DNA from 4 places in the Kitasatospora sp. P5_F3 genome. Region 3 is predicted to be linked to each of the others. Evidence: riboswitches for the same ligand, from Rfam matches in the RefSeq annotation. Region 3 holds a riboswitch; each other region holds the start of a gene.
The links. Region 3 has a riboswitch for cyclic di-AMP ahead of ACXJMZ_RS02595 (transglycosylase family protein). Riboswitches for the same ligand answer to the same signal wherever they lie in the genome.
Positions count from the first base shown of each region.

Region 1 (3,561 bases), on a different contig from region 3:
GCGCTCCGCCCGGCCGGCGGCCAGTCCTTCTCCGGCGACTTCGTGGTGGCCACCAGGACCGGTCCGGGCCGGCGGACCCTGGAGGTGGTGCTCGCCGATGTCTCGGGCAAGGGCATGGACGCGGGCTCCCGGGCCCTGCTGCTCTCCGGCGCGTTCGGCGGGCTGCTCGGCTCGCTGCCGGCCCATCAGTTCCTGCCCGCCGCCAACGGCTACCTGCTCCGCCAGGACTGGGACGAGGGCTTCGCGACCGCCGTGCACCTGGTGCTGGACCTGGAGACCGGCGAGTACGAGCTGCTGTCGGCCGGGCACCTGCCCGGGATGCAGCGGCACGCCGGCAGCGGTCGCTGGGAGGTCAAGGAGTCCGTCGAGGGCGCGCTGCTCGGGGTCTACGACGGCGCGGTGTTCGAGGCGGTGCGCGGCCGGCTGGACCAGGGCGACGTGCTGATGCTCTGCACCGACGGCATGGTGGAGATCCCCGGCCGGGACCTGACCGAGGGGATGGACCGGCTGATGGGAGAGGCCGACCGGCTGGTCGGCGGCGCCCCGTTCTCCCAACACGGCGGCCGGGGCTCGGCGGTGAAGCTGATCGAGTCGGTGGCCAAGGACGTCAACGACGACCGGGCGGTCCTGCTGCTCTGGCGCGGGTGACCGACCGATGGTCGGACCGTGTCAAGTCGGTGCACCGGTCTTCGGCCATTCCTGACGGCAGCCCAATGGAGTGGATCTAGGTCCGCTCCCACCAGCGCGGAAACGGTCAACTTCCAGTTAGGGGTACCCGTTCGACGGCCCGTCAGGTCAACTGGGCTATCGTCTCGGTCGGCGGAAATTCGTCTCACATCGCAGGATCTTCGCGGCTGCGTTCCGGCAAGTCCTTTACGCAGTCGGCACGAACGACCACACTGAGTTCGGGTGGGACGGTCGGTTCTCGGGGGGTCTCGGGGGATTGGGCCCGCCACGAAGCTCGCTACGAAAGAATGAGGAAGTGAGTCCTGGTGGCCTTCTCCGTCTCAGCGCTGGTCCTGTTCGGGATCATCGTGGTCATCTTCATCCGCAACGGGCAGTTGAAGACCAGTCATGCGATCATGGCTGCGCTCTTCGGCTTCATGCTGAGCCAGTCCACGGCGGCCAAGCCGATCCAGGACTTCCTCACCCAGCTCGCGCAGACCATCTCCTCGGTCGCCAGCTGACCAGGCACGGCTGACCCGGGTCGGGCCGGCCGCGGCCGGTCACGGACCGGCCGGTCTCAGCGACGGCTCCGCCACCAGCGGCCCAACCAGTGGCGCTGCGGCGGGGGTTCGGCCTGCCCGGATGCCTCCGACCGGGGGTGCTCGGCGACCAGCAGCAGGAACAGCCGGGCCCAGCAGAGCCGTTCGCCGCGGGGCCAGTCCAGCGCACGCAGGGCGGCCGAAGCCTGCTCGCAGACCGTCCCGTTGATCCGGACCTCGGCGACGTCGTCGCCCGCCTTGCCGCCGAAGAACAGCTTCACGCCGTTGACCTGACGCTCGGTCAGCTTCGGCAGTACGGCGGCGGCCAGCACCGGGCCGAGGTCCCGCTCGGTGACCCAGTCGAACAGCGGGTCGGTGTCGGCGCCGAACACCGCGGCCGGGCCCTGTACGACGTGCCAGCCGGGGAACTCGGGGGCGTCGTAGTGGTCGCCGCTGCCGGTCAGCAGGCTCACCACGGCGGACGCCGTGGTGCCCGCCCACATCCGTACCGCGCTGTCCAGCTGCTCCACCTCGGTGCCGCCCACGCCGGCTGCGCAGTCCCAGATCACCGGTGCGTCGCCCTGGCCGAGCCGCAGCACGTACCCCAGGTCGACATGGCCGCCGCCGGTGCCGCGCTCGTCGTGGTCGCGGAAGGCCACCGCCGTGGTGCCGGGCCCGCGGACCAGCGGGCCGTCCACGGTGAAGTCCTGACCGAGCCCGGCCATCTCGCGGATCACCGCGCGCTGGATGACGGCCAGCCGTTCCTGGGGGCGCACAGGCGGGCTCCTTGCTCAGCGGGTGCTTCGAACACCGGCGTTCGAGCTCGACCGTGGGCGAGCGTATCGGCCCGGCGTGACCGGTGTCACGGCGCACGCTGGCGGAGCGGGTCCAGGTGGGTACGGACGGCGATATCGGCCACCCTCCGTGAACCGATCGGGGACGAAGCGTCGCCGATTCGGGCCGTCCGGGTCGCAAGTCCCGGCCGGGACGTGACCTACGTCCCTGATCATCCTTGTTCACCGTTCAACCGGGGCTTGCCACGAAGCGGTCGATCGGCTTTGCTTCGAGGCCTGTCCGGTGAACGACCGGACGGGCTCAACCGGGCGGAACGCCGAGTCCTGCCGCCGCCCGGCGCCTCGAACAAGGCACGCATGGCAGGAGCGGGGGACCCAAGGTAAGTCGCCGAACCGGTGTGAACCGGGACGGCTTGGGGTGAAGCCGCATTCCTGCGGCCGGGCATCTCCCGCCCGAACCCGACAGCTCACCTCGTAGGCGTCGGAGAGGACTACCCCCATGTCCGCACAGGGCAAGCACCGTCGCGTCCAGCTGTCCCACCTGACCCGGATCGCCGTCGCGACCGGCGTACTCGGCGCCACCTTCGCACTCCCGGTGGCCGCCGCCAGCGCCCACCAGGGCCACGCCGCCGCCTCCGTGCCCCAGGCCGCCCCGGCTGCCGTCACCACCATCGCCACCGAGACCGCTGCGCCCGCCGTGGTGCCGGTCGCCGCCGCCACTCCGGCCGCGAGCAGCTACCAGGTCGTCAGTGGCGACACCCTCTCGAAGATCGCCAACGCCAAGCAGGTGGACGGCGGTTGGGAGAAGCTCTACCAGGACAACCGCACCGTGGTGGGCGGCAACCCGAACCTGATCTACCCGGGCCAGCAGCTCTCGCTCGCCGGCCAGGCCGTGGCCGCCGCGCCGCAGCCCGCCGCGGAGGCCCCGAAGGCCGCCGTCGAGGCGCCGAAGACCGAGACCAAGTCCTCCTCGTCTTCCTCTTCCTCCGCGAGCACCACGGACTCCACCAAGGCGTCCCGCTCCAAGTCGACCACCGTGGCCCCGAAGGCCGCCGCCGCCCCGAAGGCCAGCACGGCCCCGAAGGCTGCTGCGGCTCCGAAGGCCCAGTCGACCACCGTGGCGGCCGGCGGCTACGTCGCCCCGGTCAGCGGTGGCACCTCCACCGCGTACCACGCCTCCGGTTCCTCCTGGTCCAGCGGCTACCACACCGGTGTCGACTTCCGCGCCTCGACCGGCACCGTCGTCAAGGCCATCACCACCGGCACCGTGGTCTCGGCCGGCAACGGCGGGTCCTACGGCAACGAGGTCGTCGTCAAGCACGCCGACGGCAAGTACTCCGAGTACGCCCACCTCTCCTCGATCTCCGTCAAGGTCGGCCAGACCGTCTCGGCCGGCCAGCAGCTCGGCCTCTCCGGCGCCACCGGCAACGTGACCGGCCCGCACCTGCACTTCGAGGTCCGCACCGGCCCGTCCTACGGCTCCGACATCGACCCGGTCGCCTACCTCCGCGCGCACGGCGTCAACGTCTGATCCGTCTGACCCCGCCTCAGACGACTTCGGC
Region 1 is NZ_JBFUMY010000012.1:268,937-272,497, reverse strand. It holds gene ACXJMZ_RS11625 (PP2C family protein-serine/threonine phosphatase) at 1-648, shown strand, start outside; gene ACXJMZ_RS11620 (hypothetical protein) at 993-1,187, shown strand; gene ACXJMZ_RS11615 (DUF6348 family protein) at 1,244-1,981, opposite strand; cyclic di-AMP (ydaO/yuaA leader) riboswitch at 2,340-2,493, shown strand; gene ACXJMZ_RS11610 (M23 family metallopeptidase) at 2,499-3,530, shown strand.
Region 1: another riboswitch for cyclic di-AMP. It lies ahead of ACXJMZ_RS11610 (M23 family metallopeptidase); the one in region 3 lies ahead of ACXJMZ_RS02595 (transglycosylase family protein).

Region 2 (3,561 bases), on a different contig from region 3:
GATCACCGCCCATGGTCGGTCCGGGGATCAAGTACGCCTCCACGGAAAGAGACTGCGATGTCCGTCATCAGCGAAGACAGCCTGCTCGACCAGAAGATCGACCGGTGCTTCGGGCACATCGACAAGGAAGGCCGGGGCTCGGTCGACCACGACGACCTGCTCACCCTCGGCGCCCGGCTGCTGGCCCAGTTCGGCGAGCAGCCCACCTCACCCCGGGGCACCCGGCTGATGCTGGGCATGACCGAGTTCTGGGACGCGCTGTACGCCGCCGCCGACACCGACGGTGACTCCCGGCTCAGCCTGGCGGAGTACCGGGCCGGGATGAAGGGCGCCTTCATCGCCTCGGCCGCCGGCTTCGACGCCACCTTCCGCCCGCTCACCGAGGCGATCTGCACGCTGCTCGACACCGACGGCGACGGCGAGGTGAGCGCCCAGGAGTTCTACGACTGGCAGAAGACCTTCGGCGTCAAGCCCGCCGAGAGCCAGGCCGCCTTCCAGGCCCTGGACACCGACGGCAGCGGCGCACTGAGCGTGACCGAGCTGCTGGCCGCGATGCGCGAGTACTACACCGGCCGCTCCGCCGACGCCCCGGGCAACCAGCTGTACGGCCCGCTGATCTGACCCCCCTGGGCCGGGCCGCCCCCGCCCGGGCGGCTCGGCCAATTCTGTTGACAACTCCCCTTCGCTGCCCGACAGTTCGATCACCACAGTGGGGCCGGGGCGGGGGTGCTGACGGTGGATCACGCGGGCGACTACGACTACCCGACCGACGTGGACGGGCGCGGCGTCACCGAGCTGGTGGTGCACGGCTGGGGCAGCTCGGGGCCGGCCGAGGTGCTGAACGATCCCGAGGTGCGACAGGTGGCGGGCGACGCCGCCCCCCAATTGCCGGTCGGTCTGGGTCCGGGCGCTGCTCCATCGAGACCATCCCGACGACCTCTTTCGGTTCTCCCCGGAGTGCCGACCGGCCCGGGCGGGGGCGCGGGGTTAGCTTCCTGGGCATGCCCCAGATCGAGTTGCCGACCGGCCGCCGAGCTGCCTCGGCGGTCGCGGCCGCACTGCTGACCCTGCCGTTCTCCGGGGTGGCCGCGGCCGCCCCACCGGTGGTGGAACAGGTACGGCTGACCGCCCCTCCGATGACCGCCGGGCTGGCCAGGTCCGCCTCCCTGACGGTCCGTTCGCGGGTCTGTGTGCCGGCCCGGCGGGTCGGCGTGGCGGTCCGCAGCGCGAGCGGGGCCAACCTGGATTTCCCCGGCGGTGCGCGCAACGTCCGGATCTGCTCCGGCGGCCTGACGGTCACCACCGAGGCCAGAGCGTTGCCGGCCGGAAGCTACCGGGTGTTCGGGTTCTGGCAGGACCCCGGAGGCGGCTGGCACAACCTGCCCGAGCAGACCCTGACGGTCGCCGCCTCGGGTGAGCCCACCTGGTCGGACGGCTTCGACGGGGTGACCGTCCCGCTCGGCAGCTGGGACGGCTGCGTCGGCGCCCCCGTCGTCCGGGACCGGCACTGCACCGGGCTGCCCGCCGCCCTGGACGCCAACTGGTGGGCCTATCCCCAGGGTTGGGCGGACACCAGCGGCCTCGGCAGCTACAGCCCGGCCCGCACGCTCTCGGTCGCGGACGGCCGGATGACGATCCGGCTCAGCCGCGACGACACCGGCACCTGGGTGGCGGCACCGACGCCCAAGCTGCCCGGCGCCTCCCCGGCCGGCGGCGTCAGGTACGGCCGCTTCGAGATCACCTGGCGGGCCGACCACGCGGCCGGCTTCAAGCTCGCCTGGCTGCTCTGGCCCGACTCCGAGCTCTGGTCCAGGGACGGCGAGATCGACTTCCCCGAGGGCGACCTGAACGGGAACGTCTCGGCCTTCATGCACCGCAGGGGCAGCACCTCCGACACCGACCAGGACGGCTACCCGACCGACGTCCCGATGGCCGGCGCCTGGCACACCACCGTGATCGACTGGCAGCCGGACTCGCTCTCCTTCTACCTGGACGGCACCCTGCTCGGCACCTCCACCACCGGGGTTCCCGACACCCCCATGCACTGGGTGCTCCAGTCCGAGACCTCCGCCACCGGCCCGGCCGGCGGCACCACGGCCGAGATCACCGTCGACGCCGTGCGGTACTGGAAGGCCGGCTGACCGGTGTGAGGCACGCAACAGCGGCTCCTGCTGTCGGATTCCTGTCAGGTACTGTGCACGAGTTGCCCGCCGGTCGTTGCGGGCCCCGCCGCCGGGACGCCTAATCCTGTCCGCCCGGCTGCGGTGTCGTTCGAGCTCCGAATCGGACAGGAGCGGGGGACCCAGGTAAGTCGCCGTGCCCTCGTGGCACGGCTCGGGGTGAAGCCGCTTTCCGTACCGGCGGCCGGGCTACCCACGGCCCGAACCCGACAGCTCACCTCGCAGGCGTCGTGGAGGGAACCTCTCGATGCTTTCCCGAAATGCCCGGATAGGCGCGGTCGCCACCGTCGGACTGATCGCCATACCCATGATCGTCAACGCCGAGGTCGCCAGCAGCGCGCCGCGCTCGACCCAGCAGACCAAGAACCACTGGCGCTGGCAGCCCAGCCCTACGCCGACCCCGGCCCCGACACCGACGGTCGCCCCGAGCCCGACCGCCACCGCGACACCGACGCCGACGCCGACCGCCACCGCGACGCCGACCCCCACGGCCACCCCCACGGCCGCCCCGACCGTCGCACCGACGCCGACACCGACACCGACGCCCACCGCGACGCCGACCACGGGCCCGGCTCCCACCTGGTCCGAGGACTTCACCGGCCAGTCCGTCCCGCTCGGCAGCTGGACCGGCTGCAGCTCCAGCGGCGCGATCCAGAACAGCCACTGCACCGGCCTGCCGAGCGCGGTCGACAGCAAGTGGTGGGCCTACCCGAGCGGCTGGCAGGACACCAGCAGGAACGGCGCGTACGACCCGGCCAAGACTCTCTCGATCGCCAACGGCGCACTGAACATGCACCTCAACCGGGACAGCGCGGGCACCCACGTGGCCGCGCCGGTGCCCAAGCTCCCCGGCGCGGTGGGCCCGGGCGGCGGCGTGCTGTACGGGAAGTTCGAGGTGACCTGGAAGACCACCTCGGCGGCCGGCTTCAAGACCGCCTGGCTGCTCTGGCCGGACTCCGAGACCTGGCCCCGGGACGGCGAGATCGACTTCCCCGAGGGCGACCTGAACGGGAACGTCTCGGCCTTCATGCACCGCCAGGGCGGCACCTCCGGCGGCGACCAGGACGCCTACTCGACCAACGTCCCGATGGCCGGCGGCTGGCACACCTCCACCATCGACTGGCAGCCCGGCAGCCTGACCTTCTCCCTGGACGGCAAGGTGATCGGCCACTCCACCAGCCGGGTGCCGAACACCCCGATGCACTGGGTCCTGCAGTCCGAGACCGCCCTGGACGGCACCCAGCCGGCCCAGGGTGCGAGCGCGGACATCAGCATCGACTCGCTCCGCTACTGGAAGACCACCGCCTGACCCCCGATCAGGAGAGCTCCGGGTCAGGGTGCACCGGTACCCGGTTCGCACCCACGAGCAGGTCCATCACCC
Region 2 is NZ_JBFUMY010000001.1:218,935-222,495, forward strand. It holds gene ACXJMZ_RS00895 (EF-hand domain-containing protein) at 58-621, shown strand; gene ACXJMZ_RS00900 (glycoside hydrolase family 16 protein) at 1,002-2,141, shown strand; cyclic di-AMP (ydaO/yuaA leader) riboswitch at 2,267-2,423, shown strand; gene ACXJMZ_RS00905 (glycoside hydrolase family 16 protein) at 2,428-3,489, shown strand; gene ACXJMZ_RS00910 (hypothetical protein) at 3,497-3,561, opposite strand, start outside.
Region 2: another riboswitch for cyclic di-AMP. It lies ahead of ACXJMZ_RS00905 (glycoside hydrolase family 16 protein); the one in region 3 lies ahead of ACXJMZ_RS02595 (transglycosylase family protein).

Region 3 (3,561 bases):
CGCTGATGGCGTCGCCGATCTGGGCCAGGAGTTCGGCCAGCGGGTCGAGGTGGTCGGGGAGTTCGGCCAGCGCGAGGATGCGTTCGCCGTCGGGGCCGGCCACGCAGAACAGGTCGATCGGGCCGAGGTGCTTCGCGGCGGTGGCCACCAGCGCGGCCACGTCGCTGGGCTGCCGGGCGTCGCCGCTGACGCCGACCACGGGGCAGCCGGGCCGGTCGAGTTCGGTGGCGAGGTCCTCGGCGACCCCGGGGCGTTGGTCGGCGATCAGCATGCCGGCGGCGCCGGCCGCCGCGAACCGACGGGCCAGGCCGATGCCTGAACCGCCTTCGAGCACCGCGATGACCACCACTGCCCCGGCTACCCGCATGGCCTGCTCCTCCCTGAGAGCTACGCCCGGTGGAGCACGCCGCACCGGCGTCCACCGAGACCGTATCGGAGGATCGTAAGCACGCCACGATCCTCCGCAAGAGCAATTACCCGCCAGGTGACCCAGCTCACTCCTCTTCTGGCAGGTTACGGTGCACGACATGCCGGAAACGCACCTGAATCCCCAGCCGGAACTCTTCACCTGGGAGTTCGCCGCCGACCCCTACCCCGCGTACGCGTGGCTGCGCGAGCACGCGCCGGTGCACCGCACCACGCTGCCCAGCGGGGTGGAGGCGTGGCTGGTCACCCGGTACGCGGACGCCCGGCAGGCGTTGGCGGACGGGCGGCTGTCGAAGAACCCGGCGCACCACAGCGGGCAGGCGCACAAGACCGGCCGGGTCGGCATCCCGGGCGAGCGGCAGGCGGATCTGATGACGCATCTGCTGAACATCGACCCGCCGGACCACACCCGGCTGCGGCGGCTGGTGTCGAAGGCGTTCACGCCGCGCCGGGTGGCGGAGTTCGAGCCCAGGGTGCAGCAGTTGACGGACCGGCTGATCGACGACTTCGCGGCCCGTGGCTCGGCCGACCTGATCCACGAGTTCGCCTTCCCGCTCCCCATCTACGCGATCTGCGACCTGCTCGGCGTGCCGCCGGAGGACCAGGACGACCTGCGGGACTGGGCGGGCGCGATGATCCGTCACCACGGCGGGCAGCGCGGCGGGGTGGGGCGGGCGGTGAAGAGGATCCGGACCTACCTGCTGGAGCTGATCCACCGCAAGCGGGCCGACCTGGGTGACGATCTGATCTCCGGTCTGATCAGGGCGAGTGACCACGGTGAGCACCTGACCGAGAACGAGGCCGCGGCGATGGCCTTCATCCTGCTGTTCGCCGGCTTCGAGACCACCATCAACCTGATCGGCAACGGCACCTACGCGCTGCTCCGCAACCCGGCCCAACGTGCGTTGCTGCAGGAGTCGGTGCAGCGCGGCGAGACGGCGCTGCTGGCCACGGCGGTGGAGGAACTGCTGCGCTACGACGGCCCGGTGGAGCTGGCCACCTGGCGGTTCGCCACCGAGCCGCTGACCGTCGGCGGCGTGGACATCCCGGTCGGCGACCCGGTGTTGGTGGTGCTGGCGGCGGCCGACCGGGACCCGGCCAGGTTCGCCGGAGAGAACACCCTGGACCTCGCCCGCAAGGACAATCCGCACCTCGGATTCGGCCACGGCATCCACTACTGCATCGGCGCCCCGCTGGCCCGGCTGGAGGGTCAATTCGCCCTGGCCACGCTGCTGACCAGGCTGCCCGACCTCCAACTGGCCGCCGACCCCGAGGAGCTGCGCTGGCGGGGCGGTCTGATCATGCGCGGGCTGCGGGAGTTGCCGGTGTCGTTCACGCCGGAGGGCGCCGACGTGCGCTGACGGCGTGTCGGTCAGATCTGATCAGGTGTGATCTGAGTACGCATCAATCCGGACATACCAGTGCGGTTTGTGGACGATCTATCGTCTGGCGTGATTTCCGTGTGATGTGTTCGACATAAGCTTGTGATCGATCGGGTCATCTGCTTACTCTCCCTGGTGTTCGCAGCTGCGAACCCCGTGCGCGGAACGCCGAATCCTGCCCGCCGCGCTGCCGGGACACCGACCAGACCCTTGGGCAGGGGCGGGGGACCCAGGTAAGTCGCCGTCCCCCACGGCTTGGGGTGAAGCCGCCAGCAGTGGCGGCCGGGCCACCTCCCGGTCCGAACCCGACAGCTCACCTCGCAGGCGTGCGGAGAGGGACTTCTTCATGCTCTTCACCGGTTCGGGCCGTCATCGTCGTCGTACGCAGGCCGAGAAGATCATCGCCGTCGCGGGTGTCGCGGGCGTCGGCATCGCACTCCCGCTGTTGACCGCCACCGGCGCGCAGGCCGCCCCGGTCGACACCTGGGAGAAGGTCGCCCAGTGCGAGAGTGGCGGCAACTGGAGCATCAACACCGGGAACGGCTTCTACGGCGGACTCCAGTTCACCCCGAGCACCTGGAAGGCGTTCGGCGGTCAGCAGTACGCCGGGCAGGCCAACCAGGCCAGCAAGGGCCAGCAGATCGCCGTCGCCGAGAAGGTGCTCGCCTCCCAGGGCCCGGGCGCCTGGCCGGTCTGCTCGGTCAAGGCCGGTCTGTCCAAGGGTGGTTCGGCCGCCCAGGTGGACACCTCCTCGGACCGTGCCACCCGCTCGGAGACCCGCGCCCCGGCGCCGGCCGCCAAGTCCTCGAAGCAGACCACGCCGAAGGCGTCGGCCGCCCCGAAGCCCGCGACCCCGAAGTCGGCCGCGCCGACGGTGACCGCACCGAAGCACGCCGCGCCGACGACGCCGGCCGCCGGCGGATACACCGTCAAGTCGGGTGACACCCTGTCCGACATCGCCGCTGCCAACGGCCTGAACTGGCAGCAGGTTTACCAGGCCAACCAGTCCGTCATCGGCGGCGACCCGGACCTGATCCTGCCGGGTCAGGTGCTCAAGCTCGGCTGAGTCGCGACCCGCTGATTCACGACACACCGTCAGGCGGGGTCGTACCGGCTTGTTCCGGTACGACCCCGTTTACGGTCATTCAGGTGAACTACCGATGAGTAGCCGGGCCACACGGTGAGACGGGACCAAGGTCAGCGTGGCCCCGGGCTCCGGTGCGGTTAGGCTCTGGTCGTAACGACAACAGATCCCGCTTCCGTCAAGGAGATGCCTCGTGCCGTCCATTGATGTCGTCGTAGCCCGTGAGATTCTCGACTCCCGTGGCAACCCCACGGTCGAGGTCGAGGTCGGTCTGGACGACGGCAGCACCGGCCGTGCCGCCGTCCCGTCGGGTGCTTCCACCGGTGCCTTCGAGGCTCTTGAGCTGCGCGACGGCGACAAGAACCGCTACTTCGGCAAGGGTGTCGAGAAGGCCGTGCTGGCCGTCATCGAGCAGATCGGCCCGGAGCTGGTCGGCTACGACGCCACCGAGCAGCGGCTGATCGACCAGGCCATGCTCGACCTGGACGCCACCCCGGACAAGTCCTCGCTCGGCGCCAACGCGATCCTCGGCGTCTCGCTCGCCGTGGCGCACGCCGCCTCCGAGGCCAGCGACCTGCCGCTGTTCCGCTACCTCGGTGGCCCGAACGCGCACGTGCTGCCCGTCCCGATGATGAACATCCTCAACGGTGGGTCGCACGCCGACTCCAA
Region 3 is NZ_JBFUMY010000004.1:14,994-18,554, forward strand. It holds gene ACXJMZ_RS02585 (SDR family NAD(P)-dependent oxidoreductase) at 1-367, opposite strand, end outside; gene ACXJMZ_RS02590 (cytochrome P450 family protein) at 528-1,787, shown strand; cyclic di-AMP (ydaO/yuaA leader) riboswitch at 1,999-2,149, shown strand; gene ACXJMZ_RS02595 (transglycosylase family protein) at 2,155-2,874, shown strand; gene eno (phosphopyruvate hydratase) at 3,086-3,561, shown strand, end outside.

Region 4 (3,561 bases), on a different contig from region 3:
CAACTTCACTAGGGTCTGGCGTCAAACCTATATTCTGGACATGCACCCGAACGGGTGAGATCGGGTCCAGGAGTGATGAAGGAGCTCTTCCTTTGGCTTCCCACCGTCGTCCCAAGCAGGCGAGCCGTGCACGGGTGTCCGTGCTGACCGCTGCCGCAGCGACCGCGGTCGCGCTCTCGGCGCAGGCGGGTGCGTATGCGGCGCCGGCCAAGCCGAGCAAGGACGAGGTCAAGGTCCAGGTCGACCAGCTCTTCAACGAGCAGGAGCAGGCTGCCGAGCGCTTCAACGGCGCCAAGGAGCGGACCGAGCAGCTGCGCAAGCAGGCCGACCAGCTGCAGGACCAGGTGGCTCGTGGGCAGGAGCAGATGACGCAGCTTCAGGGTGGCCTGGCGGCGGTGGCGGCGCAGGAGTACCGCGACGGTGGGGTGGATCCCTCGGTCGCGTTGATGCTCTCCTCCGACCCGGAGAACTACCTGACCAAGGCGTCCAGCGTCGACCAGGTGAACCAGACCCAGACGCAGACCCTGAAGTCGCTCCAGGACCAGCAGCGCCGCCTCGACCAGCAGAAGGTCGAGGCCGCGGAGACGCTGGCCGAGCTGGACCGCAACACCAAGGTCCTGAACGACGCCAAGGCCGAGGTCCAGAAGAAGCTCGCCGAGGCCCAGCAGTTGCTCAACTCGCTGAGCGCGGCCGACCGGGCGGCGATCCAGGGCGAGCGCTCCTCGCGCGGCGCCGAGCGGATCGACGTCGGCTCGCTGCCGCGCGCAGCCGGCTACGCGGGCGTGGCGGTCGGCGCCGCGATGGGCAAGCAGGGCAAGCCGTACGTCTGGGGCGCCACCGGACCGAACTCCTTCGACTGCTCCGGCCTGATGGTCTGGGCGTACGCGCAGGCCGGCGTCTCGCTGCCGCGCACCTCGCAGGAGCAGGCCTCGGTCGGCACCAACGTCGGCACCAACATCGCCAACGCGCAGCCGGGCGACCTGGTGATCTACCACTCCGACGCGCACCACGTCGGGATGTACATCGGCAACGGCCTGGTGGTGCACGCGCCGCACACCGGTGACGTGGTGAAGGTGATGAAGGCCGACGCGATGACGATCAAGACCATCCGTCGGGTCTGATCCACCGTCAGCCTGATACGGCATAACGGACATCTCCCCATCAAGGCTCACAACTGACGCCTTGTGACACGCGCGGGCCCGCCAAAACCTCCCTGTGATCTGGGACACCTTTGGCGGGCCTCGCTGTGACCACATCCTGAGAATTCATCGGCGCAGCGTACATTTTCGATCACGCTCGGTCGTAATCACCAAAGAATCACGACTTCATTCCGACTTTTTTCCTACAAGGATTTGAACCGATCACGGTTGGGTTACTAGGGTCCTTCTCGAACCACCGCACAGTCGATCACCCAGCCTGGGTGGCGGCGGGGGTTACCGCCGAGTCCGAGACACAGCGAGGCAGTCCAACTGCCTTACGGGGAAGCCCCAGCGAGGGCGCTGTCGATCGGAGCCGGGGAACCACGTTCCTCGGGGTGAATCGGCGCCAGGCTGACGGACCGTCGCAAGACGGCTCGGCGGTGAGGCGTCGTAGGGCATCTCTTCCAGCCCGAACCCGTCAGCTCACCCGGTAGGCGGACGTAGGAAGAAGGAGCCGGCCTTCGTGGCGTCCCATCGTCGTCCCAAGCCTGCCAGCCGCACCCGCGTCTCGATCATCACGGCGGCCGCTGCTGCTGCAGTGGCACTGTCCGCCCAGACCGGTGCGCATGCCGACCCGACTCCCACCAAGGACGAGGTCAAGTCCCAGGTCGACCAGCTGCACGAGCAGGCCGAGGACGCGACCGAGAAGTTCAACGCGGCCACGGAGAAGCAGCAGACCCTGCAGAAGCAGGTCGCCGGCCTCCAGGACGAGGTGGCCCGGCAGCAGGCCCAGGTGACCACCCTTCAGGGCACCCTGGGTGAGATCGCTGCCGAGCAGTACCGGACCGGCGGGATATCGCCGACCGTCCAGCTGATGCTCTCCAGCAGCCCGGACGCCTTCCTCGGCCAGGCCGACTCGCTGAGCCAGCTCGGTACCTCGCAGGCCGACACCCTCAAGACGCTGAAGGGCGAGCAGACCAAGCTCGACCAGCAGAAGTCCGAGGCCCAGAACAAGCTCGCCGACCTGGAGCGGACCACCCAGGAGCTCAAGGCGGGCAAGGACGAGATCCAGGCGAAGCTGGCCTCCGCGCAGGCCCTGCTCGACACGCTCAGCAAGAAGGAGCAGGACGAGCTGCGGGCCGCCGAGGCCAAGGCCGCCGCCGACTCGGCCGCCAAGGCTGCCGCCGCCGCCCCCAAGACGGACGACTCCGCCCGGGCCTCCCGCTCGGAGACCCGGACCGACCTGAGTGGTCTGCCGGCCGGCTCCTACGCCGCCATCGTGATCGCCGCCGCCGAGGCGCAGATCGGCAAGCCGTACGGCTACGGTTCCGTCGGCCCGAACAGCTTCGACTGCTCCGGCCTGATGGTCTGGTCCTTCAACAAGGCCGGGATCTCGCTGCCGCGCACGTCGGAGTCGCAGATGGGCGCCGGCCAGAACATCGGCACCAACATCGCCGACGCCAAGCCGGGTGACCTGATCATCTACCGCGGGGGTGGCCACGTCGGCCTCTACGTGGGCAACGGTCAGATCGTGCACGCGCCGCGCACCGGCACCCTGGTCCGGCACGAGTCCGCCACGGTGATGCCGATCACCCGCATCGTCCGGGTCTGACCCCCCGTCAGACAGGCCCCACCCGCAGGCCCGGCCCCGTGCCGGGCCTGCGGCGTTTCCGGGGGGCCGAGCAGATGTCCGATTGGTGGTCAAATATTCGGCACTGTAGGGGTTTGGACTAGATCGCTGCGACTCGCTAACGTCTGCCCCCGGACCTTCGCAAGGACAGCCGCCCGACCGGGGCGGCGGCGGTGGCCCGGCGCAGGAACGGAGCCGCCGCCGGTATGTCGACGTACAGTCGTTCTCCCCTGCCAGGTGCCCGCCGGTTCACCCGGGCGCTGGTGTTCACCGCCGCGGCCACCACGGTGCTCGGAATGGCCGCGGCCGGTGCCGCCGGGGCCGCTCCCGGCACCCCGGCCGAGCCGCCGACCCGTAAGGACGTCAAGGCCCAGGTCGACCAGCTCTACGAGGAGGCCGAGCAGGCCTCGGAGAAGTTCAACGCGGCCCTGGAGCAGCAGCGTCAACTGCAGGCCGACACCGGCTCGCTGCAGAACCAGGTGGCGGCCGGCCAGGACGAGCTGAACAGACTGCGTTCCGGGCTCGGCTCGGTGGCTGCCGCCCAGTACCGGGCGGGCGGCATCGACCCGGCGGTCCAGCTGATGCTGGACTCCGATCCGGCCGGCTACCTGTACCGGGCCCGCACCCTGGACCAGTCGGCGGAGCGGCAGAACGACACCCTGCGCCAGGTGATCGACAGTCAGCGGCGGCTCGACCAGCGGCGGGCCGAGACCACGGCCAAGCTGGCCGAGCTGGAGTCCGTCCGGCGCACCCTGAACGAGAGCAAGCAGGAGGTCAAGCAGAGGCTGGCCA
Region 4 is NZ_JBFUMY010000044.1:16,229-19,789, forward strand. It holds gene ACXJMZ_RS24485 (C40 family peptidase) at 93-1,121, shown strand; cyclic di-AMP (ydaO/yuaA leader) riboswitch at 1,488-1,652, shown strand; gene ACXJMZ_RS24490 (NlpC/P60 family protein) at 1,663-2,751, shown strand; gene ACXJMZ_RS24495 (NlpC/P60 family protein) at 2,976-3,561, shown strand, end outside.
Region 4: another riboswitch for cyclic di-AMP. It lies ahead of ACXJMZ_RS24490 (NlpC/P60 family protein); the one in region 3 lies ahead of ACXJMZ_RS02595 (transglycosylase family protein).